Regions from separate parts of the Bradyrhizobium sp. ISRA430 genome, predicted to be linked through region 2. Evidence: predicted binding sites of a transcription regulator. Region 2 holds the regulator's gene; each other region holds the start of a gene.
The links. Region 2 encodes LexA, which represses DNA repair genes until DNA is damaged. Its sites were predicted from a motif close to TGTTCNNNNTGTGTTCNG; they were not measured.

Region 1: the regulator LexA is predicted to act here: its motif matches at 5,205-5,222, upstream of ruvC (crossover junction endodeoxyribonuclease RuvC).
Region 3: the regulator LexA is predicted to act here: its motif matches at 3,218-3,235, upstream of MTX21_RS31255 (ribonuclease T2).

Annotation. Positions count from the first base shown of each region.
Region 1 is NZ_CP094516.1:4,566,687-4,576,519, reverse strand. Features, by position in the region: gene MTX21_RS21860 (IS5 family transposase) at 1-499, opposite strand, end outside; gene MTX21_RS21855 (methyl-accepting chemotaxis protein) at 657-2,081, opposite strand; gene MTX21_RS21850 (methyl-accepting chemotaxis protein) at 2,355-4,094, opposite strand; gene MTX21_RS21845 (YebC/PmpR family DNA-binding transcriptional regulator) at 4,308-5,054, shown strand; gene ruvC (crossover junction endodeoxyribonuclease RuvC) at 5,253-5,780, shown strand; gene ruvA (Holliday junction branch migration protein RuvA) at 5,777-6,394, shown strand; gene ruvB (Holliday junction branch migration DNA helicase RuvB) at 6,415-7,449, shown strand; gene MTX21_RS21825 (metallophosphoesterase) at 7,601-8,518, shown strand; gene ybgC (tol-pal system-associated acyl-CoA thioesterase) at 8,588-9,037, shown strand; gene MTX21_RS21815 (nuclear transport factor 2 family protein) at 9,117-9,584, shown strand.
Region 2 is NZ_CP094516.1:893,829-903,661, forward strand. Features, by position in the region: gene MTX21_RS04660 (MFS transporter) at 1-530, opposite strand, end outside; gene MTX21_RS04665 (DUF2171 domain-containing protein) at 912-1,145, shown strand; gene MTX21_RS04670 (ComEC/Rec2 family competence protein) at 1,242-3,524, shown strand; gene MTX21_RS04675 (hypothetical protein) at 3,613-4,044, opposite strand; gene lexA (transcriptional repressor LexA) at 4,339-5,037, opposite strand; gene glp (gephyrin-like molybdotransferase Glp) at 5,213-6,424, opposite strand; gene MTX21_RS04690 (hypothetical protein) at 6,661-6,870, opposite strand; gene MTX21_RS04695 (HAD-IA family hydrolase) at 7,041-7,664, opposite strand; gene MTX21_RS04700 (alpha-hydroxy acid oxidase) at 7,694-8,827, opposite strand; gene MTX21_RS04705 (S41 family peptidase) at 9,121-9,833, shown strand, end outside.
Region 3 is NZ_CP094516.1:6,584,316-6,594,148, reverse strand. Features, by position in the region: gene MTX21_RS31280 (response regulator transcription factor) at 1-96, shown strand, start outside; gene MTX21_RS31275 (ATP-binding protein) at 121-1,509, shown strand; gene MTX21_RS31270 (DUF3617 family protein) at 1,659-2,189, opposite strand; gene MTX21_RS31265 (hypothetical protein) at 2,232-2,525, opposite strand; gene MTX21_RS31260 (hypothetical protein) at 2,708-3,175, shown strand; gene MTX21_RS31255 (ribonuclease T2) at 3,279-3,980, shown strand; gene rlmJ (23S rRNA (adenine(2030)-N(6))-methyltransferase RlmJ) at 4,108-4,965, shown strand; gene MTX21_RS31245 (cold-shock protein) at 5,219-5,434, shown strand; gene MTX21_RS31240 (outer membrane protein) at 5,505-6,128, opposite strand; gene uvrC (excinuclease ABC subunit UvrC) at 6,378-8,441, shown strand; gene pgsA (CDP-diacylglycerol--glycerol-3-phosphate 3-phosphatidyltransferase) at 8,536-9,153, shown strand; gene moaD (molybdopterin converting factor subunit 1) at 9,150-9,401, shown strand; gene MTX21_RS31220 (molybdenum cofactor biosynthesis protein MoaE) at 9,412-9,833, shown strand, end outside.

The DNA of each region.
Region 1 (9,833 bases), 3.7 Mb from region 2:
GGGCATCGGGATCCTTCGACGGCTGTTCTTGCGTCGGAGGCGCTGACACCGCCTGGATCAATGTCGCATCCAGCATCGTGCCGCGCTTCAGGATGACACCAGCATTCTCAAGCTGACGATCGAGCTCACCAAACAGCTTGTCCAGCAGCCCTTGCTCAACAAGCTGGTTCCGGAAGCGGTTCAGGACCGTGTGATCAGGCGTCGCATCTTCGAGACTGAGACCCACGAAGCGCTTGAACGACAAGCGGTCCCCCAGCGCCTCCTCGAGCTCGCGCTCCGAAAGACCATAGAGCGACTGCAACAGCAGCGCGCGAAACAGCACCAGCACCGGATAGCCCGGGCGGCCAGGGCTTCCTTCATCCCGCAAATGCGCCATCAGCTTCTCGAACCGGTACCATTTGACCAAGCTCGACAACCGATCCAGCGCCGCATTGGCACCGGCTCCCTTCGGCAGCCACGCCTCAATAAAACTCGGCTGCCCCGTCTGCTTCACCGCCATCGTCAGTCCTCCAGGGCTCTGCCCTACAGAATCACAGTCGTGGGATTACGCAACAGGCCCGCAGGGGGAGAAGGGAGGGCAGCGGCGTTTGCGGCGAGGTTACTCCGCCGTCTGCTCCCTCCCATCTCGTCGTCGGTGTAGGCGTGCCGAATGGCTCTCAGCCCTGCCGGAATCCCATCCGGAAGGCGCCCCAGTGCCTGCCGCAGACTGTGATCGGCGAGGACAAGTCCTTCATCAGCACGAACTGCCCGCCGCCCATGTCGCGACGGTAGGTCTGCAGCAGGAAAGGCTTGGTGTTGGCCGCGACCTTCTTCACCGCGCGATCGGTGAACAGGCGGCGGTTGCGGCAATTGGCGTTATTCCAGACCGGGTCCTTGCCCTGCGGCAGGCGGTAGTTCGGGTTGTGGGTCGGCAGGTAGCCGCCTTTGGCCCAGGCGACGCAGAACACGATGCGAGAATCGGATTTCTGAATCGGATCCTGGATCGCGGGCAGCACGCGATCGGTGAAGTCGACGTAGTTGGTGAGATACTGCTTGGGATCGGTGCCCGGAATCTCCCGATAGGTCTCGTCCATGAGCTGGTCGAGCGTGATCTCGCCGCGATCGATCGCGGCCTCGAACTCGGCCGAGATCCGTTTCGCGGTGTCGACGACGACGCGGATCAGCGGCGCGTCCGACGTCTCTACGCCGCTGTCGGCGATCAGCGCGATCAGGCCCTCGGAGATGTCGAGCAGCTTCGCCACCCGCTCGTCGGCATATTTGAGATCGCGGGAGGAGAGGTCGACGCCCTTGGCGAGCTCATCGAGCTCGCTGATGACGGTGTCGCAATGGCCGAGATTGGAGGTCGCGGCACGCGCGACGCTGTCGATCTCTGCTTCGACGGAGGCAAAGCCCTGCTGCACGCGGGTGATGATGCCGGAGATCTGCTGGGCGCCTTCGCCGGCGGTCTTCGCACGCAGCGAGGCGTCGCTGCTCTCGCCGATCAGACCTTCGATCTGGCCGTCGAGATCGCGCACGGTGTCGGAGATCTGATGCGTGGCCTGGCGGGTCGCCTCGGCGAGACTCTTCACTTCGCTCGCGACCACCGCGAAGCCGCGGCCGGCGCTACCGGCGCGCGCCGCTTCGATGGTGGCGTTGAGCGCGAGCAGGTTGGTCTGCTTCGCGATCGCCTCGATCGAGCCGGACACTTTCGCAACCTGCGCCAGCGCCGCGCCGACCGCGCTGAGCCGCGCCTCGATCCGCCCCACAGCCGCGACGAGCTCCGAGATATGGCTGACCGCGGTCTCGACCGCATGGCGCGACTGGGCGATCTCGCCGACGGCTGCGGAGGTGGTCGACTGCACCGCCTGCGACGCATTGGCGATGTCGTGATTGGCCGAGACCATCGTCTCGGCGGTCTTCTGCAGGTGATGAAACCGTTCCGACTGGTTCTCGACGCGACTTGCGACTTCCTGGACGTTGCCGGCGATGTCGGCGAGTTCCACGCCGAGACCGCCGATGCGGTCGGCAAGCTGGTCGATCAGTCGTTCGGCCAGCGTGCGATTGGATCCGGTGTCCAGGACTGCAAGTTGTACGACGGACATGTTCGATGAGTCCTCCAGTCAGAGCCGTTCGCCGGCCCCACGCGGCATTCCCATTTCAATTCCGACGTAAAGGGTGATTCGCGTCAATTCCGACGTAATGGGTGATTCGCGCTTCGGCGTCTTGCCTGAGCGTGCACTCAGGCACGATGAATCGTTATCGCGCTCCAGGTTTTGTTTGAGCATGATCTCCGCGCAACCGCTTCGCGTTTATCGCGAGAGAAAGCCGCTCCACACTTTTTGCGCTGGCGCGGCCCGCCTTGTTCGGATCATGCGCTAGAGTTTGTAGGCCGTCCTGAATCCGCCCCAGTGCCGGCCCTGCACGCGGATCGGGACGTCGATCTCGCGCATCATCACGGTATTGCCGTTCCCCATATCGCGCGCATAGCTCTGGATCAGGTACGAGCGCAAGTTGCGCGCCGCGGCCAGCCCTGCCGGATCGTTGAAGATGCGCCGGTTGCGGCTGTTGGCCGTGTTCCAGGCAACGTCGCCCGGCCGCTGCGGGTGCGAGTAGATATTGTTGTGCACCGGCAGGAAGCCGTTGCGATCGACCATGGCGCAGAACACCATGCGCGGCTCCCTGGCGAGAAAGGCTTCCTGGAACGGCGGCAGCGCGCGGTCGGCCCAATCCAGATATTTCGTGCGGTATTGCTGCGGATTGGTCCCGGTGATTTCCGCATAGTCGGTGTCGAAGAGGTCGTCGATCTTGACATCGCCGCGCGCGATCGCTTGCTCGAAGATCTTCGTCAGCGCGTTGCCCGCTTCCATGGCGCGGGTGACGAACTCGGTATTCTCCTCATGGATCGACCACAGCCTGTCCTCGATCTTCTCAGCTAGCACAGCAGCAGGGCTGACGAATTGCGCGCGGGCGCCGGCCTTGGACTGCTCGGTCACGCGCAGGCGGCAGGCGCCGACGCCTTCGAGCGTGCCATCGATCACCGCGTGCAGCGCGAGTCTTGCGGCGTCGGCACCGCCGATCAGCACGCCGTCCATCGCGATTTCGTAGACCGGCATCACGCCGCGTGCGCTTTCGAATTTGAGATGGCAGGGCAGCCGCTCGGTCCTGCGACGATCGTCGTGCTCGCTCTGCCTGAGCAGAACCGCGCAGCGCGACTTCAGCTTGTGCGCGAACGTGGTGACGGCCTTGCCGGCGCTGGCGACGTTCTCGCCATGGGTCTCGGCCGCCTTGGTCGCGGCGTCGATCTCGGCCGCGCTCTCGCCGACCGCGACGATGAATTGCGACGCGCTGGCGGCGTTGTCGGAGACCTCGCTGGTGGTCGCGTTCTGCTCGGCCACCGCGCCGTCGACGGTCTCGAACACGGGGCGGATCGCTTCGATCGCCTGCGAGATGCGGTGCACCGCATCGGCAGAACTGGCGGCGTCCCTTTGCAGCGCGTCGATCTTCCTGGTGATCTCTTCGGTCGCGCCCTGCGTCTGCACCGCGAGCGCCTTGACCTCGGTGGCGACGACCGCAAAGCCTTTCCCTGCCGCGCCGGCGCGCGCGGCCTCGATGGTCGAGTTGAGCGCGAGCAGCGTCGTCTGCCGCGCGATCTGCGCGATCAGGTTGACGACGTTGCCGATCGCGGCCGAGGACTCGCGCAGGCGGTCGACATTGGCGCGGGCCTCCTGCGCCGCGGCGCTGGCCTCGTCGGCGAGCTTGCCGGCCGCGCGGACCTGCGCGCCGATTCCTAGCGCGGACTGAGTGAACTTGTCGGCGGCCTCAGCGAAGGTGGATGCGGTCGACTGGGCGGCGTTGGTGCGTCCGGTCAGCGCATCCGTGCGAGCACGGATGGTGGCAAGTGTCGCTGCGGTTGCCTCCGCGCCACCGGCGACAGAATTGGCGGCACGTTCGAGCTGGCGAATCATGGCGCCGAGCTCGAGCTCCAGCAGTTCCAGGATTTCCCGGGCCGAATCGCCCTCGGTCTGGATCGGTTCGCTGACGCTGGTGGGCTCAGCGGCCTGTGCGGCTGCCGCGGCCACATCCGGCACACGCTTCCGAAAAAATGCGAACGCCATCGGGTCACTCTTGTCGGTGGACGGGCGGAGGCTATTTTCGCAAGCTGGAATGAAGTCAGGGTTAACGATGCCTCACCTCTAGGCATGATCCCTCTACGATATTACCTTAAAGGATGTGAGACCCTTTCATTCCGGTGGGTTGGCGGCCTATAAGGCCGCGCTTCCCACCCTCATTGGCGGACGACCCCAAGAGACCACTCGAAGAGACCACGCATGGCCGGACACTCCCAATTCAAGAACATCATGCACCGCAAGGGGCGGCAGGATGCGCAGAAATCGAAGATCTTCGGCAAGCTGGCGCGAGAAATCACCGTCGCGGCCAAGCTGGGGACGCCCGACCCCAACATGAACCCGCGCCTGCGCGCCGCCGTGATCGCGGCACGCCAGGAGAACATGCCGAAGGACAATATCGAGCGCGCCATCAAGAAGGCGATCGGCAGCGACGGCGAGAATTATGACGAGATCCGCTACGAGGGCTATGGCCCGGGCGGCGTCGCCGTCATCGTCGAGGCGCTGACCGACAATCGCAACCGCGCCGCTTCCGACATTCGCTCCTTCTTCACCAAATCCGGCGGCAACCTCGGCGAAACCGGCTCGGTCTCGTTCATGTTCGACCGCACCGGCATCATCGAATACGACCGCAGCGTCGCCTCCGACGACGCGGTGCTGGATGCCGCGATCGAGGCCGGCGCCGACGACGTGATCTCAAGCGAGAGCGGCCACGAGATCTACGCCTCGACCGAAAGCTATCGCGACGTTGCCAAGGCGCTGGAAGCCAAATTCGGCGAGCCGCGCAAGGCCGCGCTGATCTGGAAACCGCAGAACACGGTGTCGGTCGACGACGAGACCGGCGAGAAACTGCTCAAGCTGATGGACCTGCTCAACGAGCATGACGACGTCCAGAACGTCTACGCCAATTTCGAGGTCTCGGACGCGCTGATGGCGAAGATGGGCGGGTAGGCCAGTCCGCCCGTCCCACACTCTGCTCATCGCCCGCGAAGGCGGGCGAACCAGTATTCCAGAGGCGCCAGAGGGATACGGAGAAGCGGGGTATGACGGCATGTCTTGTGGTGGCACTCAACCACGAGACCATACTTCCCCTGTTATTTCCGTTCTGTTTCTGTTTCCCCCATGGCGGCCAGCCGCTATCACTGGCCGATGACCGCGCTCCCGATTCGCCAACCCATCCGTATCATCGGCATCGACCCCGGCCTGCGCCGTACCGGCTGGGGCGTGATCGAGGCTGAGGGCAATCGTCTGGGCTATGTCGCCTGCGGCTCGGTGGAACCGCCGGAGGGATTGCCGCTGTCGAGCCGGCTGCTCGCGATCCATGAGGGGCTTGCCGCGGTCTTGTCCGACCACAAGCCGATGGAAGCTGCAGTCGAGCAGACGTTCGTCAACAAGGATGGCGTTGCGACGCTGAAACTCGGCCAGGCCCGCGGCGTCGCCATGCTCGCGCCTGCGATGTTCGGTATCACCGTCGCCGAATACGCGCCGAACCAGGTGAAGAAAACGGTGGTCGGCGCCGGTCACGCCGACAAACACCAGATCGCGATGATGCTGAAGATATTGCTGCCGAAAGCCGAGCCGCCGTCAGCGGATGCCGCCGACGCGCTCGCCATCGCCATCACGCACGCCCATCATCGCCAGAGCACGGCGCTAAGGCTGAAAGTGGTGGGAATATGATCGGCAAGCTCAAGGGCCTGATCGATTCCTACGGCGAGGAGTTCGTCATCCTCGACGTCGGCGGTGTCGGCTATCAGGTGCACTGCTCGACGCGCACGCTGCAGCACCTGCCGTCGCCGGGTGAGGCCGCGGTGCTGTCGATCGAGACCTATGTCCGCGAGGATCAGATCAAGCTGTTCGGCTTCCGCACCGACCAGGAGCGCGAATGGTTTCGCCTGCTCCAGACCGTGCAAGGCGTCGGCGCCAAGGTTGCGCTCGCAGTGCTCGGTACGCTGTCGCCGGCCGATCTCGCCAACGCGATCGCGCTGCGCGACAAGGCCGCGGTGTCGCGCACTCCGGGCGTCGGTCCGAAGGTCGCCGAGCGCATCGTCACCGAATTGAAGGACAAGGCGCCTGCCTTCGCCAATATCGATCCTGCCGTCGTACACCTCGCCGGCGTCGTCGACGACCAGCGTGCGCCGCGCCCGGTGGCGGACGCGATCTCCGCGCTGGTCAATCTCGGCTACGGCCAGCCGCAGGCAGCCGCGGCCATCGCATCGGCCTCGCGCAGTGCCGGTGAAGGCGCCGAGACGGCGCAGTTGATCCGGCTCGGGCTGAAGGAGCTCGCGAAGTGAGCGACGCGAAAGCCTCCCGCATGGTCTCGCCCGAGCGCCGCAGCGACGATGTCGGCGACACCGCGATGCGTCCGCAGTCGCTCACCGATTTCGTCGGCCAGAAGCAGGCGCGCAAGAATCTTTCGGTGTTCATCGAGGCGGCGCGGAAGCGCGGCGAAGCGTTGGACCATGTGCTGTTCGTCGGCCCGCCCGGCCTCGGCAAGACCACGTTGGCGCAGATCGTGGCCAAGGAGCTCGGCGTCGGCTTCCGCGCCACATCAGGCCCCGTGATCGCCAGGGCCGGCGATCTCGCCGCGCTCCTCACCAACCTCGAAGAGCGCGACGTGCTCTTCATCGACGAGATTCATCGCCTGAGCCCTGCGGTGGAAGAGGTGCTCTATCCTGCGATGGAGGACTTTCAGCTCGACCTGATCATCGGCGAGGGCCCGGCGGCGCGCTCGGTCAAGATCGAGCTGTCGAAATTCACCCTCGTCGGCGCCACCACGCGCGCCGGCCTTCTCACCAATCCCTTGCGCGATCGCTTCGGCATTCCGGTCCGGCTCAATTTCTACACGATCGAGGAATTGGAAAGCATCGTCACCCGCGGTGCGCGCGTGCTCAATGTCGGCATGAGCCCGGACGGTGCCAACGAGATCGCGCGCCGCGCCCGCGGCACGCCGCGCATCGCCGGCCGCCTGTTGCGCCGCGTGCGCGATTTTGCCTCGGCCGCGAATGCCGACAGGATCGACCGCAAGATCGCCGATCACGCGCTCAGCGCGCTCGAGGTCGACGCCGCTGGTCTCGATGCGATGGATCGCCGCTATCTCACGACCATCGCGCTGAACTATGGCGGCGGCCCGGTCGGCGTGGAGACGATGGCCGCGGCGCTGTCCGAGCCGCGCGATGCGATCGAAGACATCATCGAGCCTTATCTCATCCAGTGCGGTTATCTGCAGCGCACCCCGCGCGGCCGCCTGCTCACCTCGCACGCCTTCCGCCATCTCGGCCTCACCGAGCCCAACCGCGATCCGGCGCAATTTGGCCTGTTCGGCACCGATCAGGCCGAGGACGACTGACTGCCGCAGTCACTGGATGCCTTGGCCGGGCGCGAGCGCTGGTGGCTTCTGCGCAGACGGTCTGCACAAAGGTGCAGATGGTCTGCACGAATGCACCCCAATTCCGCTCCAATCGGACCGCATCAAGGAGCCCGCATCACGACGGGCCTTCATGATCTCTCGGCGACATCTCATCCGTTCCATCGGCGGCCTCTCAGCCCTCGGCGTGTCGACCGCCGCCTACGGTGTCGGCGTCGAGCCGGTGCTGCGGCTTCGCGTCACCCGCTATCGTCCGACCCCGCGGCAATGGCCGGCGGATTTTCCGCTGAAGATCGCCGTGATCGCGGACATCCATGCCTGCGATCCCTGGATGTCGCTGGAGCGGATCGAAGCCATCGTCGACCGCACCAACGCGCTGAATGCCGATCTCATCGTGCTGCTCGGCGACTATGTCGCCGGTCTTCACCACGTGACGCGCATCATTCCGTCGAGCGAATGGGCAGCGGTGCTGTCAGGACTCAAGGCGCCGCTCGGCGTCCATGCCGTCATGGGCAATCACGACTATTGGGAAGACAAGACCGTGCAGCGCGTAGGGCACGGGCCGACGGTCGCGCATCGCGCGTTGGAGGCGGCCGGCATTCCCGTCTACGAGAATGACGTCGTGCGCTTGGCCAAGGACGGCCGCCCGTTCTGGCTCGCCGGCCTCGGCGATCAGCTCGCTTTTCTGCCGGCGCGGCGCTTCCGCGGCGCGGTGCGCTTCGGTGCCGACGATCTCACGGCGACGCTTGCAAAAGTGACCGATGACGCGCCGGTGATCCTGCTTGCACATGAGCCCAACATCGCGCCTCGCGTGCCAGCGCGGGTCGCGCTGCAACTGTCCGGCCACACCCATGGCGGGCAGGTCCGCCTGCTCGGCTGGTCGCCGGCCGTTCCGCCACAGCATGGCCTGCGGCTCGCTTATGGCCACTTTCGGCTGAAATGCGACGTCATCATCTCCGGCGGCCTCGGTTGCAGCATCATGCCGGTTCGGGTCGGTGTCCCGCCCGAGATCGTCGAGGTGACGCTGGGACGGGGACCGGCGATCGTGTAGCGCACGCTTGCGCGACCGGCCGTTTTTGCGCACAACGGACCGGTAGCGACAAGCGAAGAGGCTCGCGACGTGACAGCTCATCTCGACGGCGAGATCCGGGGCGGCCGCCACCACATGCAGGTCCGCGTCTATTACGAAGATACGGATTTTTCAGGCATCGTTTATCACGCCAACTATCTGCGCTTCATGGAGCGCGGGCGCACCAATCATCTGCGGCTGATGGGCGCCGAGCAGCAGGCATTGTTCGATCAGCCCGAGACGGAGGAGGCCGGCTTTGCCTTCGTCGTGCGCTCGATGCACCTCGACTTCCTCAAACCCGCGCGGATGGACGACGTCCTCGACGTCGTGACCTGGCCGATCGCGGTGAAGGGCGCGTCCATCATGCTGGCGCAGGAGGTGAGGCGCGGCGAGGATGTGCTGGTCAAGGCCGAGGTGCGGGTCGCCTTCATCAGCGGCGGGCGCGCCCAGCCGATCCCGAAATCGATCCGCGCGCTGATGAAGGCCGATGTGATTTCGTGATCGGGCGATAGGCAATGGCCTCTCGACACCAGCCGCTGCGGCGATAGATTCGCGCTCCCGTCAACCCGATGAGGCCGCCATGTCGCGTCCGCCGCTTCCGCCCTTCACGAGAGAGACCGCCGCGCAAAAAGCCCGCATGGCCGAGGACGCCTGGAATTCGCGCGATCCCGCGCGTGTCGCGCTCGCCTATACCGAGGACAGCCGCTGGCGCAACCGCTCCGAGGCCTTTCAGGGTCGCGAGGCCATCGTCGCGTTCCTCACCCGCAAATGGGCCAAGGAGCTCGACTATCGCCTGATCAAAGACCTCTGGGCCTTCGACGGCAATCGCATCGCGGTGCGATTCCAGTACGAATGGCGCGATGCAGGCGGCCAGTGGTACCGCTCCTACGGCAACGAGCAGTGGGAGTTCGATGAGCACGGCCTGATGAAGCGCCGCGAAGCCTCGATCAACGACATCGCGATCGCGGAGAAGGATCGCCGCTTCCACTGGCCGGCGCCGGGGCCGAGGCCTGCGGATGTGCCGGGGCTGGGCAGCGATCCGTTCTAAAGACGCAAAATAGGATGGCTCGCCGCATAGCGGCGAGACGGGTGAGAGTCTCTCTCCACGCATTACACTGGTGCATTTGAACTCGCGGATAGAGACCCTCCTCCCGCGCCATAGCCGAAGCTCCGCTTCGGCGTTCTCGTAAGAACGGCGGCCGGAGGCCTATGCCACCTTCTCCCACAACAAGGGGAGAAGGGAAGGCGATGAGAATAATGAGTAGCCGTTCTGGAACGGCGCGGTTTCCAATTCGTT
Region 2 (9,833 bases):
TGGTTGCCGGCATATGTCCGCGTGAGGATGATGACGGCCAGCGACACCACGATCCCGAGAGTAGGCGAGGTCTGCAGCCAGCCGGTATAGTAGCCGCGCCGATCGTCCGGCACATGCTCGGCCACATAGGTGATGGCGCCACCATATTCGCCGCCCAGGCACAGGCCCTGGATCATGCGCAGGCCGAAGAGCACGAAGGCGGCCGTTAGACCAATCGACTGGTAGGTCGGGATCAACCCGATCGCTCCCGTGCCGAGTCCCATTCCGCTGAGGGTAATGAGAAAGGTATACTTGCGGCCGACCCGGTCTCCCATCCATCCGAACAGGAAAGCCCCCAGCGGACGGATGAGAAATCCTGCCGTAAAGAGCGCGATCGTGCTGAGGAGGGCTGCAACCGGGTGGGATTGCTCGAAGAACTTGACCGATAGAACTGCGGCCAGGCTGCCAAAGATATAGAAATCATACCATTCGATGATGTTTCCCACCGACGCAGCGATGATCACGCGGCGAAAATCGCTCGGTACCTGCATGTGCGACTCCTATGGTTTCAAAACGTCTCCTCGCTTGTTTCAGCGGTCGATCTTCTCGCGGAGAGCGTGATGCGCGGCGTTGCAGGCGCCAATTCAAAAAGTTGCGTCGGCAACGTCTGATCTCAGGCGCGCTTTGCGCCACCTGAGCTCCGGCGGCCTTAGAACCGCGAGCCACCCCTGCCTTGCCCATCTGTCGGGGAGGCGGGGAACCGTAGTGTAGTCCCACCACGGGCCGACAACTTATGAGACTTTCGGCTCAATTTGACCACGGGACGTTTTGCGAAAGCGATCGCAAGGGCTCGAATTCTCCGCGACTTCTGGTGGAGCGGCGAACGGAAAAGCGTCTCAGGCGTTGTGAGGGATCCAGAAAGGGGTCCGATCATGCAGACGATCGCAGAGCATATGGAAGTCATCGGCGCCGACGGCGTCCACATCGGCACCGTCGACCGGGTCGAGGGCAACCGCATCAAATTGACCAAGAAGGACAGCGGCGAGGGCAGCCACAAGGGCCATCATCATTTCATCGACAAGGGCCTGGTCGCCGACGTCGAGGGCAATAAGGTGCGGCTCTCCGCCAAGGCAGCGGTGGCCGTGACGATGGAAGAGGAAAAGTAGGGGCTCCCCCGGTCCGTTCCTGATCCGTACCGCTATTCGCGCGCCTGCACGTTCCGGTAGCCTCCGCCCCCATCGCGTATCGCAAGGTGCAGGGGAATGGCGGAGCCGGGCCGGCCAGTGCGGTCCCAGGGGGTAGTAGCCGGAACGTGGCCGGTCGGCCGCGCCGCACCAGCCGGTGGCCTGGTGCCGGCGGACCTCGGCCGCTGGTCGTTGCTTGCGGACACATTGCGGGCCTGGGCGCGTGCCGAAGCGGGCGCGGGGCGGCTGCTGCCGTGGGTGCCCGTGGCGTTCGGCACCGGCATCGCGCTCTATTTCGCTGCCGATCACGAGCCGGTGCTCTGGGCGACCGCGACCATGGCCTTGCTGCTGATGGTTGGCGCCGTTCTGTTGCGCCGCAGCCGGCTATTTGTCGTGGCAATCATGGTCGCCGCCGCAGCGGCCGGTTTTGCCATGGCGACCTGGAAGACCGCGCGCATCGCGCACACCGTGCTGGCAAAGCCGCTCTATTCCGTGTCGTTGTCGGGCTTCGTCGAGACCCGCGACATCCGCGAGCGCACCGACCGTTTCGTGCTGCGCGTCACCGGCATGGAGGCCCAGCGCAGCGACGTCACGCTCGAACGCGTCCGCCTCTCGGTGCGCAAGGGCACTGCGCCCGAAGTCGGCAGCTTCGTGCAGTTGAAGGCGCGGCTGATGCCGCCGCTCTCGCCCCTGCGTCCCGGCAGCTACGATTTCTCCCGCGACATGTTCTTCCAGGGTATCGGCGCCTCCGGCTTCGTGATGGGTACGATCACGGCTTCCGCGCCGCCCGACGGCGGAGGCTTGCGACTGCGCTATGCAGCCTTCATGCAGGGGCTGCGCGATGCCATCGATGCGCGCATCCGCGCCACGCTCGACGGCGACAATCGCGCGATCGCCACTGCGCTGCTCACCGGCCGGCGCGATGCGATTACCACGCCGGTGAACGATGCCATGTTCATCTCCGGCCTCGGCCATGTGCTCTCGATTTCGGGTTATCACATGGCGGTCGTCGCCGGCGTCGTCTTCTTCGCGATCCGCGCATTGCTCGCGCTGATCCCGGGTCTGGCCGTCAGCTTTCCGATCAAGAAGTGGTCGGCCGCTGCCGCGCTCGTCGCCGCGGCGTTCTATCTGTTGCTCTCCGGCGCGGAGGTCGCGACCCAAAGATCGTTTTTCATGACCGCAGTGGTGCTGATCGCGGTCATGGTCGATCGCCGAGCCATCACGTTCCGCACGCTGGCGGTGGCCGCGCTGATCGTGCTTGCGGTCGCGCCGGAGGCGCTGGTGCATCCGAGCTTCCAGATGTCGTTTGCGGCAACGCTTGGGCTGGTTGCGCTGGTGCAGATCGGCATGCCGAACCTGTTTGCCTCACCCGATCATTCGGCGACGGCGCGGATTGCGCTGTGGGGCGGCCGTGAGATCGCCATGCTGTTCCTGGCCTCGCTGATCGCGGGCTTTGCGACCACGCCCTATGCCGCCTTCCACTTTCACCGCGTCACGCCGTTCGGTGTGCTCGCGAACCTCGCGGCGATGCCGGTGGTCTCGGCGCTGGTGATGCCGGCCGGGCTGTTGGGATTGATCGCAGCGCCGTTCGGGCTCGACGGCGTGTTCTGGTGGCTGATGGGTGTCGGCATCGACTGGATGGTCGTGGTCGCGCAGTGGGTTGCGAATCTTCCGGGCGCGGTCGGCCGCATTGCCGCTTTCGGCATCGCCCCGCTGATCGCGGCGAGCATCGGCATCGTCCTGATGGGCCTGTTGCGCACGCCCTTGCGCTGGACCGGTGCGCTCGTGCTGGTCGCAGCGATTGTGTGGGCGGTGTCCGTGCGCCAGCCGGACGTCCTGATCGCAGGCGACGGGCGTAACATCGCAGTGCGCGGCAGCGACGGCCGCTTGCATCTCATCGCGGCGAACAAGGACGCGTTCCTCGCCAAGGAGTGGCTTGCGGCCGATGCCGATCCGCGCAGCGCCGGTGATGCATCGCTCGGTAGCGGCGTGTCATGCGACGAATCCGGATGCGTGACCCCGCTCGCCGACGGCCGCCTGATCGCGCTGGCGCTGCGCGTGGATGCGCTCTCGGATGATTGCAGCCGGGCTGCGCTGGTGGTGACAGCGAGACCCGCGCCGCCCGATTGTGCGGCGATGGTGGTCGACCGGGATCGTCTCATGAGCCAGGGCGGCTTGGCGCTCGCGCGCCGCGGCGACGGCTTTGCGGTGCAGGCGGTGAGGGCGAGGGGCGCAAATCGCCCCTGGTCGCCGGCAATCGCCGGCGATGGCTATTATGAACCAAACCTCGCGCCACGGCCGGCCGCACCGCGCTCCAGGGACGCAACGCCGTCGGAGGCCGACCTTCAGGTCGAGGACTGACGCATGATCCGGAAAAGTGTGTAGCGTTTTTCCCTTCGCGACAAACGCGGAATGCGTTTGCGCGGAGATCATGCTCAAATATTACGCGTCAGCCGATCGGCAGGCGCGTAACGGTCGGCTGCGGCCTGTCAGCGGCGACTTGCGGCTTGTGCTCACCGGCCGGCTGGGTCACCGGCAATTGCAGCACGGTTGCGCGCTGGCCTTCGACGAGCTGCGTCACCAGCACATATTTGCCGTCGGGGAATTCGATCGCGTCATGATGGCGATCGGGAATGTGCGGATCGACTTTGCCGAACTTGCCGACGCGGGAGTTGATGGTGCGCGTCCAGATCCAGCGATTGTCGTAGCGGACGTTGTCGGCGAAGGCGAGCTCCGTTCCCGGCAGCAGGCAGACCGCGACGGAGAGATCGGCTTCCGAAGCGAAGCCGCGCGTCGAGGTGCCGCGGAAGGTTGTCGTGACGATCGTCTCACCGACCTGGGCGGGACGGGTCGCGACGGCATGCAGGCTGTAGTCACACATCGCAAGTGCTCCTCATAAGAGATAGCGACCCGTGCCCCCGGAGGCCCAGGCCTCTATCAGGAAGGCTCCGATGATATGCGATGTTGAGGGCAAATCTGCGACTTGCGTGCAGACCTGCCGATCACATTATCTTTTCTGCGTTGAGCAAGAGCCTTTGGAACAAAGCAGGCTCGTGCGAATTTTCTTCTGTTGCGCTCGTCGAGATCAATCCTGAATTCACCGGCGCTGCACAACACGCGGCGGAGGTCGATTGCTCCACGCGACTTGCATCGGCTCACGCCTCGCCGAAGACGCTCAGTATTTCCGGTACAGCCCGATCAGCTTGCCCTGAATCTTTACGCGGTTCGGCGGCAGGATGCGCACCTCGTAGGCCGCATTGGCCGGCTCGAGCGCGATCGAGGCGCCGCGCCGGCGGAAGCGTTTCAGGGTCGCTTCCTCGTCGTCGATCAGGGCCACCACGATGTCGCCGGTGTCGGCGCTCTCGTTGCGCTGGATCAGCGCCATGTCGCCGTCGAGGATGCCGGCCTCCACCATCGAATCGCCGCGCACTTCGAGCGCGTAATGCTCGCCCGAGCCGAGCATGTCCGGCGGTACGCTGATGGTGTGGCTGCGGGTCTGCAAGGCCTCGATCGGCGTGCCCGCCGCGATGCGGCCCATCACGGGCACAGCGACCGGACGTTCACCCTCGTCCACGGGGGCGCTGGAGCCGCGTACCTTACCGAGATTGCCTTCGATGACGCTCGGCGTGAAGCCGCGCCGATTGCCGGCCGCGGCCTGAAGCTCGGGCAGCTTGATCACTTCGATGGCGCGGGCACGATTGGGCAGGCGGCGGATGAAGCCGCGCTCCTCGAGTGCGGTGATCAGGCGATGGATGCCCGACTTCGAGCGCAGATCGAGCGCGTCCTTCATCTCGTCGAAGGAGGGCGGCACGCCGCTTTCCTTCAGGCGTTCGCTGATGAACCGCAGAAGCTCGTATTGTTTGCGCGTTAACATCTCGACCAAATCCCCCGGTTGATGTCGTTCGATTCCGAGACGCTGAAGTTAGCGGCGCACCGCTAGATGCTCGAAACAAATCATGAACGGACACTATATGTTCGATATGTGTTCCGCAACTGCTTAATTTTGCGTGAACACGATAAACTTCGCGGAACACGCGCGGCCGGCTCGTTCAAGCGGGCAGCCGCAACACCTCGCAGGGCGCGCCTGCTTCGGCCTTCGGCGCGAACGGCGGCCGCACGAGAAGTGCCTGTGCCGCAGCGAGATTTGCAAGCAGAGAAGAGTCCTGATTGTTGACGGGAACCGCGACCAGCGTGCCGTCGTCGCGCTCTTCGAGGCGCACGCGAAGATAGTCCTCGCGCATGTCGTTGGCGGCGAGCTCGCCCCCGACTACGGCGCGCTCGCGGCGGTGGTGAACGGGCTGACGGCCCGCAAGCGCGCGAATCAACGGCACCATGAACAGGAAGGCGCAAACGTAAGACGAGACCGGATTGCCGGGCAGGCCGATCACGCGCATCGCGCCGAGATGGCCATGCATCATCGGCTTGCCCGGCCGCATCGCGATCTTCCAGAACGCCATCGCAATGCCCTCGGCCTTGAGCGCCTGCTGGACCAGATCGTGATCGCCGACCGACGCACCGCCGGTCGTGATCAGGACGTCGGCGCCGGTTTCGCGGGCGGAGCGGATACCGGCGGTGGTGGCCTCCAGGGTGTCGGCGGCGATCCCAAGGTCGATCGTGTCGGCGCCCTCCCGGCGCGCCAGCGCGTGGATCGCATAGCCGTTGGAATAGACGATCTGGCCGGGGCCGGGTGTTGTGCCCGGCATCACCAGCTCATCGCCGGTGGCGAGGATTGCGACCTTCGGGCGGCGGCGGACGGGAAGGTCAGGATGGTTCATACCGGCGGCGAGGGCCAGGCTTCGCTCGGTGAGGCGGGCGCCTGCCCGTAGCAGCACGTCGCCCTCGGAAAAGTCGACGCCGGCGCGCCGGATATGCCGTCCGGCGACGGCGGCCTCCTTGATCGTGATGCGCTTGCCGTCCGCGACCGTGTCCTCCTGGATCACGACGGCATCTGCGCCGTTGGGAATCACGCCGCCGGTGAAGATCCGGACCGCCTCGCCGGCACCCAGCGTTGGCGCGAACGGCCGGCCCGCCGCGACCTCGCCGATCACGCTGAGCTGCGCATCGACCTTGGCCGCATCGCTCGCGCGCACGGCATAGCCGTCCATCGCCGACATTGCCTGGGGGGGCTGCGTACGCCGGGCGGTGACGTCGCGTGCCAGTACGCGGTGAAAGGCGCCTTCCAGCGCGATCATCTCTTCGGATAGCGGCTCCACGCCGGCCAGCACCGCGGCAAGCGCGTCAGAAACCGGCATCAGGGCCACGGGCGAAATCTCCTGCTTGGCAAGTCGATTGGCAAATCGAACCGTCTCGGCGTCAAGGGTTCTAGCCGAGCGCGTGCGCCGAAGCAAAACCCGGCGTCCGGACGAACGATCGTGCCGGCTTCTACGCTTGTGAGATGATTGGATTCAGGTCCGGTGCGACATGATCTGGATGACGCTGCAGACTGGCACCCGCGCAGCGATCGCAAGAACGAAAGCAACAAGGGCCATGGTCAACATCAATCCGCTCCCGTCGGCTCGTTCCGACTAGCATCCTTGGCCACATCGGGCGCGTTGGGACTTTGATCCTTGTCGGGCAGGGGATCGGCCTGCGATTTCAGATCGGCGGCCTTGCTAATCAGCTTGGCTGAGAGATCCGAGTCCGACGTGGTTCTGGCGAATTCGAGCAGGAGAGAGGCTTGCTTGGTGAGGTAGGCTTTACCCAACACGACGATCAGTCCGATGTAGAAATCCCCGACGAACTCAAGAGTCCGGAATCAGGCATTCCGTTCCAGGAACTCTGCACAAAAATGCACAAAGTGATTTGGTTCCTCGTCGCGGGCCGATGGGTTCCCGTGAACGTCGGCAGGATCAAGCAAAGCCACCAGAACGCCGGCCCTCAGATCCCCAGCGCCGTCAGCGCATGTCCGACGTCGGTGGGCGAGGTCACGTGTACCGCCGTCAGTCCGCGCGCCCGCGCCCCTTCGATGTTCTCGGCGAGGTCGTCAAAGAAGACGATCCGCTCGGCCGGCACGCCGATGGCGCCCACCACATGGTCGAAGGCTTCGGCGTCCGGTTTGCGCAGACCGATGCTGGACGACAGGTACAGCTCGCGGAAATGGCCGAGCAGGTCGGCATATTCCTTCGAGAAATAGTCCACATGCGGCTGGTTGGTATTGGAGAAGGCGTACAGCGGCATGTGCTTCGCCGCACGCGGCAACAGCTCCGCGATGTCGGGCATCTCCCCCGTGAACACCGCGTTCCAGCCCTCCAGGAACTGCGCGTCCGAAAGGCTGATGCCGAGCGATGAGCGCAGCGAGTCGAAATATGCCGCGTCACTGAGCTTGCCGACTTCGTGCAGCTTGTAGGCCTCGTCACGCACATAGCGCGCGACGATGGCCTCGGGCTTGCAGCCGGCATGTCCCGCCCAGCAGGCGATCGTCCTGGAGAAATCGATGTCGAGCACGACGCGCCCGAGATCGAAGAGGAGGGCATCCGCGCTGCCGGGAGAGAGCGATGTCATTGCGTCCTTTCAGGTCAGTATCGGCAAGATCAATACCGATAGGGCTCGATGTCGAGCAGCGGAAATGCGCTGAACACGCTGGGCGCGTTGGTGGCGGTCGCCGGATGCAGGCAGGACTTGTCGATCTCGGCGAAGGAGGTGGCGCCCAAGAGGCCGAGGCAGCGCAGCACTTCGTCCTCCAACAGCTCCAGCATCCGCGTCACGCCAGCTTCGCCCGCGGCCGCCAGCGCCCAGCATTGCAGCCGGCCGATGCCGACCATGTCGGCGCCCGCCGCGATCGCCTTGACGATGTCGGTGCCGCGGCAGATGCCGCCATCGACCATGATCTTGGCGCGTCCTTTCACTGCCTCGACGATTTCGGGCAGCACATGCATGGCGCCGCGGCCGTGATCGAGCTGGCGGCCGCCATGGTTGGAGACGTAGATCCATTCGACGCCGTGATCGAGCGCGATCAACGCATCCTCGGCGGTGGCGATGCCCTTGAGGATCAGCGGGATCTTGAACTTGTCCTTGATCATCTTCACGGTCCGCCACTCCAGCCCCTTCTGGAAGTCGCCACCGGTGGCGCGCAGGCGGCTCTCGCGAACATAGCGTTTGGCGATGTCACGCTCACGGCGGCTGTAATGGGCGGTGTCGACGGTCAGGCAAAAAGCGGCATAGGTGTTCTTCACGGCCCGGCTGACGACATCCTCGACGAAGGCGTCGTCGCCGCGGACATAGAGCTGATAGAAGCGTAGCGCACCGGGCGCGGCCTCGGCAGTCTTTTCCAGGCCCGGGTCGGATACCGAGCTCAGCATATGCGCTGCCCCGAACGCGCCGGCGCCGCGCGCCACGCTGGCCGCGCCATGCGGATCGAAGATCTCGAGCGCTCCGACCGGCGCCAGGACGACCGGCAGGCGCATCTTCCGGCCGAACAGCTCGACGGAACCGTCGACTTTGCGGACATCGCGCAGAACGCGCGGCCGGAACGCGATCTCGTCGAGCGCCATGCGGTTGCGGCGCATGGTGGTCTCGGTCTCGGCGGCGCCGACGATGTAGTCCCAGGCGTTCTGGTTGAGGTTGGAGCGCGCCTTCCGGATAAATTCGTGCAGGTTCTGGAACGGCTCGTTGCTGGCGCCGAGTTCGACGTTCCGTTCCGGCCGGATGCGGGGCGCTTCGTTCATTGTTATCCTCCCGAGAATTTGAAGCCTTAAGTCATCGCCTATCCCGTTCGGCCCTCCAAAACCATCCTAAAATCGCATAGCTGCGAAGCGTGGTCCGGCGGCCGATTCTCGCATTGCGCGAAACGGTTTCGGAACGTTGCCAAAAATTTAGGCCGGCACGAAGCGGATTTTGCGGTGTACCCGCCGGCGTGTCAGGCCGGCCTTGAAGAAACCAGAATGGTGTTGTGAGAAGCGGGTTGGATCGCCATTTGCATGGCGCCTGCCAACCGCCAGCGAAAAAGGCCAATCAATCCATGCGGAAAACCCTGCTGTTTCCCCTCGGCGCGCTCACCGGCGCGTGTCTGACCCTTCTGATGACCGGTCCGCAGGGCGGACACTGGGCGGCGAGGGCGGCGGCGAGCGTGGACGACGCCTATTCCCAGCTTAACCTGTTCGGCGAGGTCTTCGAGCGTGTAAAGGCGACCTATGTCGAGAAGCCCGACAACGCCAAGCTGATCGAGGGCGCGATCACGGGGATGGTGACCTCGCTCGATCCGCATTCGCGCTACATGAACGACAAGTCCTGGACCGAGATGCAGGAGACCACCTCCGGCGAGTTCGGCGGCCTCGGCATCGAAGTCACCATGGAGGACGGCCTGGTCAAGGTCGTCTCTCCGATCGACGACACGCCGGCCTCCAAGGCCGGCATCCTGTCCGGCGACCTGATCAGCAAGATCGATGGCGAGGCCGTGCAGGGCATGACGCTCGAGCAGGCCGTCAACAAGATGAAGGGGCCGGTCGACACCAAGACCAAGCTGACCATCGTGCGCAAGGGCGCAGATGCTCCGCTCGACATCGCCATCACGCGCGAGATCATCCATGTGCGCCCGGTGCGATTCCATGTGGAGAACGGCGACATCGGCTATATCCGCGTCACCTCCTTCAACGAGCAGACCACCGACGGCCTCAAGAAGGCGATTGCCTCGATCTCCAAGGAGGTCCCGCAGGAGAAGCTCGCCGGCTACGT
Region 3 (9,833 bases), 2.9 Mb from region 2:
AATCGCCTACGGCGCAAGATCGAGACCGACCCCGCCAATCCGCTGTTCCTCCAGGCGGTGCGCGGCATCGGCTACCGGCTGGTGGCGACGCCGTAAGTCCAGAGCAGTGAAGCGCGACCGATGAGCACGATCGATACCGGGCTGACGCTGCTAAGGAGCGCCGCCGGCCGCGTCTCCGCCGCCAATGGCTGGATGGGCAACGCGTTCAAGGGCTGGATGCCGACCGGCCTCTACGCCCGCGCACTGCTCATCATGATCGTGCCGATGGTGGTGCTGCAATCGGTCGTCGCCTTCGTGTTCATGGAGCGTCACTGGAACACGGTGACGCGAAGGCTGTCCGCTGCGGTGGTGCAGGACATCGCCGCCCTGATCGACGTCTACAAGGGCTATCCGCAGGACAAGGACCGCGACCAGATCCGCCGCATCGCGCAGCAGCGCTTGGGGCTGGTGGTGGATTTCCTGCCTGCCGGCGATATGCCGCCGCCGGGACCGAAACCGTTCTTCTCGCTGCTCGACCAGACGCTCTCGGTGCAGCTCGGCCGCCAGATCGGGCGCTCGTTCTGGATCGATACCGTCGGTCGCTCCAACCTCGTCGAGATCCGCATTCAGCTCGACGACGCCGTGATGCGGGTGTTCGCACAGCGCAGCGCCGCCTATGCCTCGAACTCGGAGATCTTCCTGTTCTGGATGGTCGGCACGTCCTCGATCTTGCTGATCGTCGCGGTGCTGTTCCTGCGCAACCAGATCAGGCCGATCCTGCGCCTTGCCGACGCCGCCGAAAGTTTTGGCAAAGGCCGCGAGGCACCGAATTTCAGACCGCGCGGCGCGCGCGAGGTGCGGCGCGCCGCCGTTGCCTTCCTAGAGATGAAATCGCGCATCGAGCGCGCGATGGAGCAGCGCACCGCGATGCTGGCCGGCGTCAGCCACGACCTGCGCACGATCTTGACCCGCTTCAAGCTCGAGCTGGCGCTGATCGGCGACAGCCCCGAGCTCGAGGGCATGCGCAAGGACGTCGACGAGATGTCGATGATGCTGGAAGACTACCTTGCCTTTGCCCGCGGCGATTCCGGTGAGCAGGCGCAACCGACCGACATGGCGCAGGCGCTCGAAGAGCTGCGCAGCGACGCCGAACGCCACGGCCACACCGCGACCGTGACGTTCCACGGACTGCCGGTGGTGACGGTGAAGCCGGCCTCGTTCAAGCGCTGCCTCGCCAACCTCGTCACCAACGCGGCCCGCTACGGCAAGACCATCGCCATCGCCGGCCAGCGCGATCACCGTTACTTGACCGTCACGGTCGATGACGACGGACCGGGCATTCCACTCCATCTGCGCGAAGAGGTGTTTAAGCCGTTCCTGCGCCTGGACAATGCCCGCAACCAGGACGAAGGCGGCACGGGCCTTGGCCTTGCGATCGCCCGCGATATCGCCCGCTCCCATGGCGGCGACATTACGCTCGGCGACAGCCCGATGGGCGGCTTGCGGGCGAGCGTGCGGATACCGGTGTAGCCGTTGCCTTACCTCGCCCCGCTTGCGGGGAGAGGTCACCCCAATCCTCTCCCGTAAGAACGGGGCAAGGGAGCGCATCGCGCCGCGTGACTAGAATCCGAGGCGCGGAAACCGGATTTCGCGGCGCTCCGTCCGGATTACAACCCCTGCTACTTCGGCAGCAGGTTCTTCAGCTTGTCGGCGTCGCGCATGTTCATCTTGAAGCCGCCGGGCATTACGATGTCGCCGGGCTTCTGATCCGGCTTGCAGGCCCCGAGCCACTTGGCTTCGATCGTCATCGTGGAATCGCGCCCCGCCACGCCGGCCACACCACCTTGCGCGTGCGACGAAGTCTTCACCGTGTAGGCCGAATTGAAATCGCCTGATACCTCGGCATGCGCGGTCGTGGTCACGCCGGCGACGCTGCATTCGGAATCGCTGACATATCCGGTCGCCGTCTTCTTGATGTCCTGCTTGGAGCAGAGCTGCTTGGCCATCGGGGAGAGGTTGTTGCTCATCTCCTTGTCGACGGTCTCGTCGGTGCAGTGCTGCATGGTCATTTCCGGTATCGGCGAGCCGGCACTGACCATCTTCATCTCCCACAGGCCGGCCTTGCGCGTCGGCAGATCGTCCGCACAGGCGGCGCCTGCCGACAACACGAGGCAAACGGCCGAACCAAGCAAAGCAAGCTGCCGCGTCATGCGAGAGGCCCCCGAATCTGTCGTGGCGTGACGAGCAACGGCTCAGTAGAGCGTGCGGATCGGCCGGTCAGCGGTGCCATAGGGCACCCAGCGGCAGGCAAACGAGATGTAGCCGCCCTCATAAGCCTGCACGGCGAGGAATTTCACCACCTTGCCGTACTGCGCGCAGTGATTGACCGCGACCTGTCGCGCATCGGTCTGGGTCGCCATCGAATACGCGATGATGCCGCCGGTGTCGTTGCCCTTGAACGGCGGCACCGGCAGGATGTCGGCGCGTGCCGGCTGGCTCGCCAGCATTCCCAAGACAAGAAGGCCCGCGGCCGCAATGATTCGCATTCCCGTCACTCCATTTGGCTGGTCCCAGTTTACGGCGCCTGCGAGACGCTGAAAAGAACGGAAGGCCCGCCTGCCGCGCCGTGACCGTCAACTCGTCGGCAAGTGTTGCCGCGCTGCACTTGACCTCCTTCAGCCTTCGCGGCACCGTCCGACCTTCGCAGACCACGCCTTTTGGATTGCCCATGCGCGCCCTTTCGACCTCCCTGAAATCGCTCCGCCTTGCCGCGGGGCTCGGCCTCCTGTTCGGAGCGCTGTCGCTCGGCGAGGCCAAGGCCGCCAATCCACTGGAGCTGAACTTCTGGCTGAGCGGGCCGCGCTATGACGGCCGCGTCGCCGATTGCGACAAGGCCCTGCCGACGATCGCCACCCAGTTCTGGGAAAAAGAAAGCTCATTCTGGAATTCCCCGCTGAAGATCACCGGCTTTTCCAGCGTCCACGAGATCGCATTCCGGCCCTGGCAGTCCGACAACATTCCGCGCCGCTACTGCACCGGCGAGGCCATGCTGAACGATGGCAAGGTGCGCAGGGTGCATTTCTCGATCATCGAGGACGGCGGCTTCGCCGGTTTCGGGCAAGGTGTGGAATGGTGCGTGGTCGGGCTCGACCGCAACTGGGCTTACAACCCCGCCTGCCGCGGCGCCAAGCCCTGATTCGGATCGACGGCGCCCCGACGCGCGTGGCCTGACGAATTTTGTTCTTGAAATGTTCCTATCGCCTGCTAGGCTTCGCGCAGTCTAGTTGAGGGGCGTTGCCATGTTTCATTCCAGATTGCAGTCGTTTTCCCGCTTGATGATCTCGCTCACGTTTGCCGCCGTGCTGATGTCGCTCGCCGGCGCTGCGATGGCGCAGGACAAGCGGCAGAATGCACCCGGCGAATTCGATTTCTACGTCCTGTCGCTGTCATGGTCGCCATCCTTCTGCGAAGAGACCGCAGAGCGCGGCCGCGGCGGCGGACGCTCCCAGATGCAATGCGACGGGCGGCCCTATTCCTTCGTGGTGCATGGGCTCTGGCCGCAATATGAGAACGGCTTCCCGGAATACTGCCAACGGCCGGCGCCGCGGCTGAATCGCAGCATCGTCTCTTCGATGCTGGACCTGATGCCGGCGCCGGGCCTGATCTTCAACGAGTGGGACAAGCACGGCACCTGCTCTGGGCTCACCGACCGCAATTATTTCGAGACGATCCGGAAAGCACGCGCTGCAATCAAGATTCCGGCCGAATATCTCGACCTGTCGCAGACCAAGACCGTGGCGCCGGCCGAGGTCGAGGAAGCCTTCATCAAGGCCAATCCGGGCCTGAGCAATGCGGCCGTTTCGGTCACCTGTAACCGGACACGGCTGTCCGAGGTCCGCATCTGCCTCAGCAAGGATCTGCAATTCCGGGCCTGCGAGGAGATCGAACGCCGCGCCTGCCGCCGCGACCAGGTCACCATGCCGCCGATCCGGGGCGGTTAGGCCCCGCGTCCGTCATTGCGAGCGCAGCGAAGCAAATCCAGACTGCCACCGCGGATAGATTCTGGATTGCTTCGCTGCGCTCGCAATGACAAGGGGTTGGGACCGCGTAAGACAACGTAGCCCCGCCATGAACTACCGTCACGCCTTTCACGCCGGCAACTTTGCCGATGTCATCAAGCACATCGTGCTGGCGCGCATCCTGACCTATCTGCAGGAGAAGCCGGGCGCGTTCCGCGTCATCGACACCCATGCGGGGGCCGGCCTCTACGATCTCGAAAGCGACGAGGCACGCCGCAGCGGCGAATGGCTGACCGGCATTGCGCGGCTCATGCAGGCGCGGCTCTCGAACGAGACCGCAGTGCTGACCAAGCCCTATCTCGACATCGTCCGCGCCTTCAATCCGAAGGGCGAGCTCAAGGCCTATCCCGGCTCGCCGCTGATCGCGCGCGGCCTGCTACGTCCGCAGGACCGCCTCGTCGCCTGCGAGCTGGAGCCGAAGGCGCGCAAGGCGCTGATCGATGTGCTGCGGCGCGACGAACAGGCCCGCGTGGTCGATCTCGACGGCTGGGTGGCGCTACCTGCCTTTGTGCCGCCGAAAGAGCGGCGCGGCCTCGTGCTGATCGACCCGCCCTTCGAAGCAAAGGACGAGTTCGAGCGGCTGGGTGAGGCCTTCTCGAGCGCCTTCGCGAAATGGCCGACCGGTATCTATGTAATCTGGTATCCGGCCAAGAGCCGGCGCGCCACCGACACGCTGGCGCAAATTGTCGCGCGGGCCGCAGCCGCGGCAAAGCCGCCCGGAAAATGCCTGCGGCTCGAATTCAGCGTCGCTCCGCAGGTCGATGGTGCACTCACGACTACCGGCCTCCTGATCGTCAATCCTCCCTACATGCTGCAAGGCGAGCTCAGGACCATCTTACCGGAGCTGGAGAAGCCGCTCGGCCAAGGCGGCGCGGCGCGCTTCCGCCTCGAAGTGCCGAAGCCGTAAAGCCCCGGCATCTTTGGGAAAAAGATGCATGAATGGTAGTCAATCTGCAAAGAACCGTATTATGCTGTGTTCGTGACTGGCTTTGCGTTCCGCTTCCGCGAATGGTTGCGGCGGAGTGAAGGCCTAAGAAAGATCCGAACGGACAGAGATGTCCGTCCAAGGATGGCCAGCTCCCGGGCTTCGTGAAGCCCGGTCACGTCGTGACGTGAGTCTGCGTTGCGACGGAGGAGCATTGCGGGGGAGGAGTTTCCCGATGGCCATGACGGGAACGGTCAAGTTCTTCAACGGCGAGCGCGGCTACGGCTTCATCAAGCCGGACGACGGCGGTCGCGATGTTTTCGTTCATATCACTGCTGTGGAGCGAGCTGGTTTGAAGGACCTTGCCGAAGGACAGCGGATTACATTCGAAGTCGAACCGGACAAGAAGGGCAAGGGACCCAAGGCGGTCAACTTGGTGATCCTGTCCTAGCAAGCCTGACGAAAAAATTCCCGGCCGCAAGCGGCCGGGAGGGTTAATGTCCGGTCTTTTCTTGTTGCTATCAGAAGTGATAGTTCACGCCCGCGCGCACAACGCTGGCGCTATAGCCGTTTGACACGCCAGTAATTGCGAACTGACTCGTCGACAGATCGATGTAGAGATATTCGAGCTTTGCGCTCCAGTTCGGCGCAAGCCCGACTTCGGCGCCGACACCCGCAGTCCAGCCCGCGGTGGTGTGCGATTCGGTCAAGCCGAACGTCTGTCCCTTCAGCTCGCCGAAGGCGAGACCGGCGGTGCCGTAGAACAGCACGTTGCTGAAGGCGTAGCCGGCGCGGCCGCGCAACGTTCCGAACCAGGGATTGGAGAACTTCCACGGCGCGAAGGTGTCGTCGGCGCCGGTCGCCTGGATGTCGCCCTCGATGCCGAACACCCACGGACCGTTCTGGAAATTGTAGCCCGCCTGCACGCCGCCGACGAAGCCGGAGGGCTTGGTCGGATTGTTGCTCACCGAGCCCCATTCATAGCCGATGTTGCCGCCGAGATAGGGTCCGGCCCAGCTATAGGCATTGAGCGGTTGATTGACGGTGTAGGGCGCGCGCTGCCCGTAATTGAGATCGGCGGCCTCTGCCGAAGCTGTCCAGCCGGCTGCAACCAACGCGGCTGCGCCCACAATGAACCTCTTCATCACACTCTCCAACGCAACTGCCGCCACGCGTGCGAGGCGAGCGCCGCCGCGCTACGCCCTGCCCGATGGTTACGGAACCAAAAAGCTTTCGCGTGGGATTTATCGAGAGTTTTAAGTTAAAGGGCTGTTAAGGCCGGTTACCGCGCACTTAACAGACTTAAGGAAGCGTTACCGGGAACTGCGCGCGCCCTGTTGCGTGCCGCGGTGGCGGAACTTCAAATCGGTGCCCCCAGCGCCTAAATTTGCCCCATGGATCACGATTCCACCGATAACCCCGAGACTGCGCGCGCGCGCAAGGCTCGGCGCGGCGCGGCGCCGGGTGCCCCGACCGAGGAACTGGTGCCCCCGGACGTCGACCCCGCCGCGGCAAGCGGCGAGGACGAAGACGACGCGCGGCTGCCGGACATGCTGGAAGAGAGCGGCGCGATCGGCGAAGGCCCGCTCGCGACAGGCCATGAGGCGATCGAGCGCGCCGTCCGGCTCGCCCCTACCTCGGCCGGCGTCTATCGCATGCTGAATGCGAACGCCGACGTGCTCTATGTCGGCAAGGCCAAGAACGTCAAAAAGCGCCTGTCCAACTACGCCCGCGTGGGCGCGCCGCAGCCGGCGCGGATCCTGCGCATGATCGCAGCCACGGTCACCGTCGAGATCGTCTCGACCAACACCGAAACGGAAGCGCTGCTGCTCGAGGCCAACCTCATCAAGCAGCTCCGGCCGCGCTTCAACGTGCAGCTTCGCGACGACAAGTCGTTTCCCTACATCCTGATCACCGGCGACCATTGGGCGCCGCAGATCCTGAAGCACCGGGGCGCGCAGACCCGACCGGGGCGGTACTTCGGGCCATTCGCCTCCGCCGGCGCCGTCAACCGCACCATCACCGCCTTGCAGCGCGCGTTCCTGATCCGCTCCTGCACCGATTCGTTTTTCGAGAGCCGCAGCCGGCCCTGCCTGCTCTACCAGATCCGCCGCTGCGCCGGCCCCTGCACCCGCGAGATCGACTTTACGGGCTATACGACCCTGGTGCGCGAGGCGACCGACTTCCTGTCCGGCAAGAGCCAAGCGGTGAAGCAGGAGCTCGCCGCCGAGATGGAGAAGGCGTCCGGCGAGCTCGAATTCGAGCGCGCCGCGCTCTACCGCGACCGCCTCGCTGCACTCTCCGCGATCCAGTCGCAGCAGGGCATCAATCCGCGCACGGTGGAGGAAGCCGACGTGTTCGCCATCCACCAGGAAGGCGGCTTCTCCTGCGTCGAGGTGTTCTTCTTCCGCACCGGGCAGAACTGGGGCAACCGCGCCTATTTTCCGCGCGCGGAGAAGACCTTCACGCCGGAGGAAGTGCTCGGCTCCTTCCTTGCGCAGTTCTACGACGACAAACCGCCGCCGAAGCTTATCCTGCTCTCGCATGAGATCGAGGAGAGCGAGCTGCTTGCGAATGCGCTGTCGATCAAGGCCGGCCACAAGGTCGAGGTCACCGCGCCCAAGCGCGGCGAGAAGAAGGAGCTCGTCAGCCACGCGCTGACCAATGCGCGCGAGGCGCTGGGGCGCAAGCTCGCCGATACCGCGACGCAGAGCCGACTGCTCGAGGCGATGGCGGGAACGCTGAGCCTGCCGCATCCGCCAAAGCGGATCGAGGTCTACGACAACAGCCACATCCAGGGTACCAATGCGGTCGGCGCGATGATCGTCGCCGGCCCCGACGGCTTCGTGAAGAACCAGTACCGCAAGTTCAACATCAAGTCCGAGGGCCTCACGCCCGGCGACGACTACGCCATGATGCGCGAGGTGCTGCAGCGCCGGTTCAAACGCCTGCTCAGCCCGCCGGAAGAGAGTGCGGCCAAGGCCAAGGACGACGACTTCCCGCAATGGCCGGACCTCGTCATCATCGACGGCGGCCGTGGCCAGCTCAACGCCGTGCGCGAGATCTTCGAGAGTCTCGGTCTCACCCAGGTCTCGCTGATGTCGGTCGCCAAGGGCCCGGACCGGGATGCCGGCCGCGAGACCCTGTTCATGCCGGACCGCGAGGCGATCAAGCTCGAGCCGCGCGATCCCGTGCTCTATTTCATCCAGCGCCTGCGAGACGAGGCCCACCGCTTCGTCATCGGCTCGCACCGCAAGCTGCGCAAGAAGGACATCCGTGAGGCCGGTTTGCAGGAGATCCCGGGCATCGGCCCGTCACGCAAACGTGCCTTGTTGCATCATTTCGGAACGTTGAAGGAGATCGAGCGGGCCTCGATCGCCGATCTCGGCAAGGTTCCGGGGGTGAGCGCCGAGAGCGCACGCAGGATTTTCGAGTATTTCCATCCCCAACCGGGGTGAACTAAAGGGGATCGTAGTCATATGGTCGTCGTGTCCCCGTCCCATTTGGGGGCGGACGGTTGACCTTCATGCCACAGCGGTATTGGTAGAGCGGATGAACATCGCCACGACACGAGGGGCCGCCAAGAGCTCGATGTCCCTCCCGAACATCCTGACCTACGCCCGGATCGCCGCGGTCCCGGTCGTCGTCGGGTGCATCTATGCCCAGTCGATCATGGACCAGCCGCTCTGGTTGCGCTGGGTGGCGGTCGCCATCTTCATCGCGGCAGGCGTGACCGATTACCTCGACGGCTATTACGCCCGCATCTGGAATCAGCAATCGGCGTTCGGGCGGATGCTCGACCCGATCGCCGACAAGCTCCTGGTCTCCTCGTGCCTCTTGATGCTGGCCGCCGACGGCATCATCCATGGCTGGTCGCTATGGGCCGCCATCGTCATCCTGTGCCGCGAGATCCTGGTGTCGGGCCTGCGCGAATATCTGGCGGCACTGCGGGTCAGCGTGCCCGTGACCAAGCTTGCCAAGTGGAAGACCACGATCCAGCTCGTCGCGATCGGCTTCCTGCTCGCGGGCGAAGCCGGCGACCAGGTGGTGCCGGTGGTCACGCAGATCGGCCTCTTGCTGTTGTGGATCTCGGCGATCTTCACGATCTACACCGGTTACGATTATTTCCGCGCCGGCATCCATCACCTCATCAGGGAGGATGAGGGATGAAGCTGAAATACTTCGCCTGGGTGCGCGAGCGGATCGGCAAGGCCGAGGAAACCGTCGAGCCGCCAGCGAGCGTACGCACCGTAGAGGAGCTGATCGCCTGGCTGTCCGGCCGGAGCGAGGCCCATGCCTATGCCTTCGAGAAGCCGAAGGTGATCCGCGCCGCGATCGACCACGCCCATGTCAGGCCGGACGCCACGATCGCGGGCGCACGCGAGATCGCATTCTTTCCGCCGATGACCGGCGGCTAGCGGCATCGGTATGACCGGCCCCGTCACCATCCGCATCCAAGAGGACGATTTCGACGTCGCGCGCGAGATCGCGGGCCTGACGAAGGGCCGCACCGACGTCGGCGCGGTCGTGAGCTTCTCCGGCATCTGCCGCGGCGACGAGGACAGCGCGAAGATTTCGGCGCTCACGCTCGAGCACTATCCGGGCATGGCGGAGGAAGAGATCCGGCGCCATGTCGACGAGGCGACCTCGCGCTGGCCATTGAACGGCGTCACGATCATCCATCGCGTCGGCCGGATCACGCCCGGCGAAAACATCGTACTGGTGGTGACGGCCTCGCAGCACCGCCAGGCGGCGTTCCAGGCGGCAGAGTTTCTGATGGACTACCTCAAGACCAGCGCCCCGTTCTGGAAGAAGGAAGAGAGCGGCAGCGGCACCGGCTGGGTCGAGGC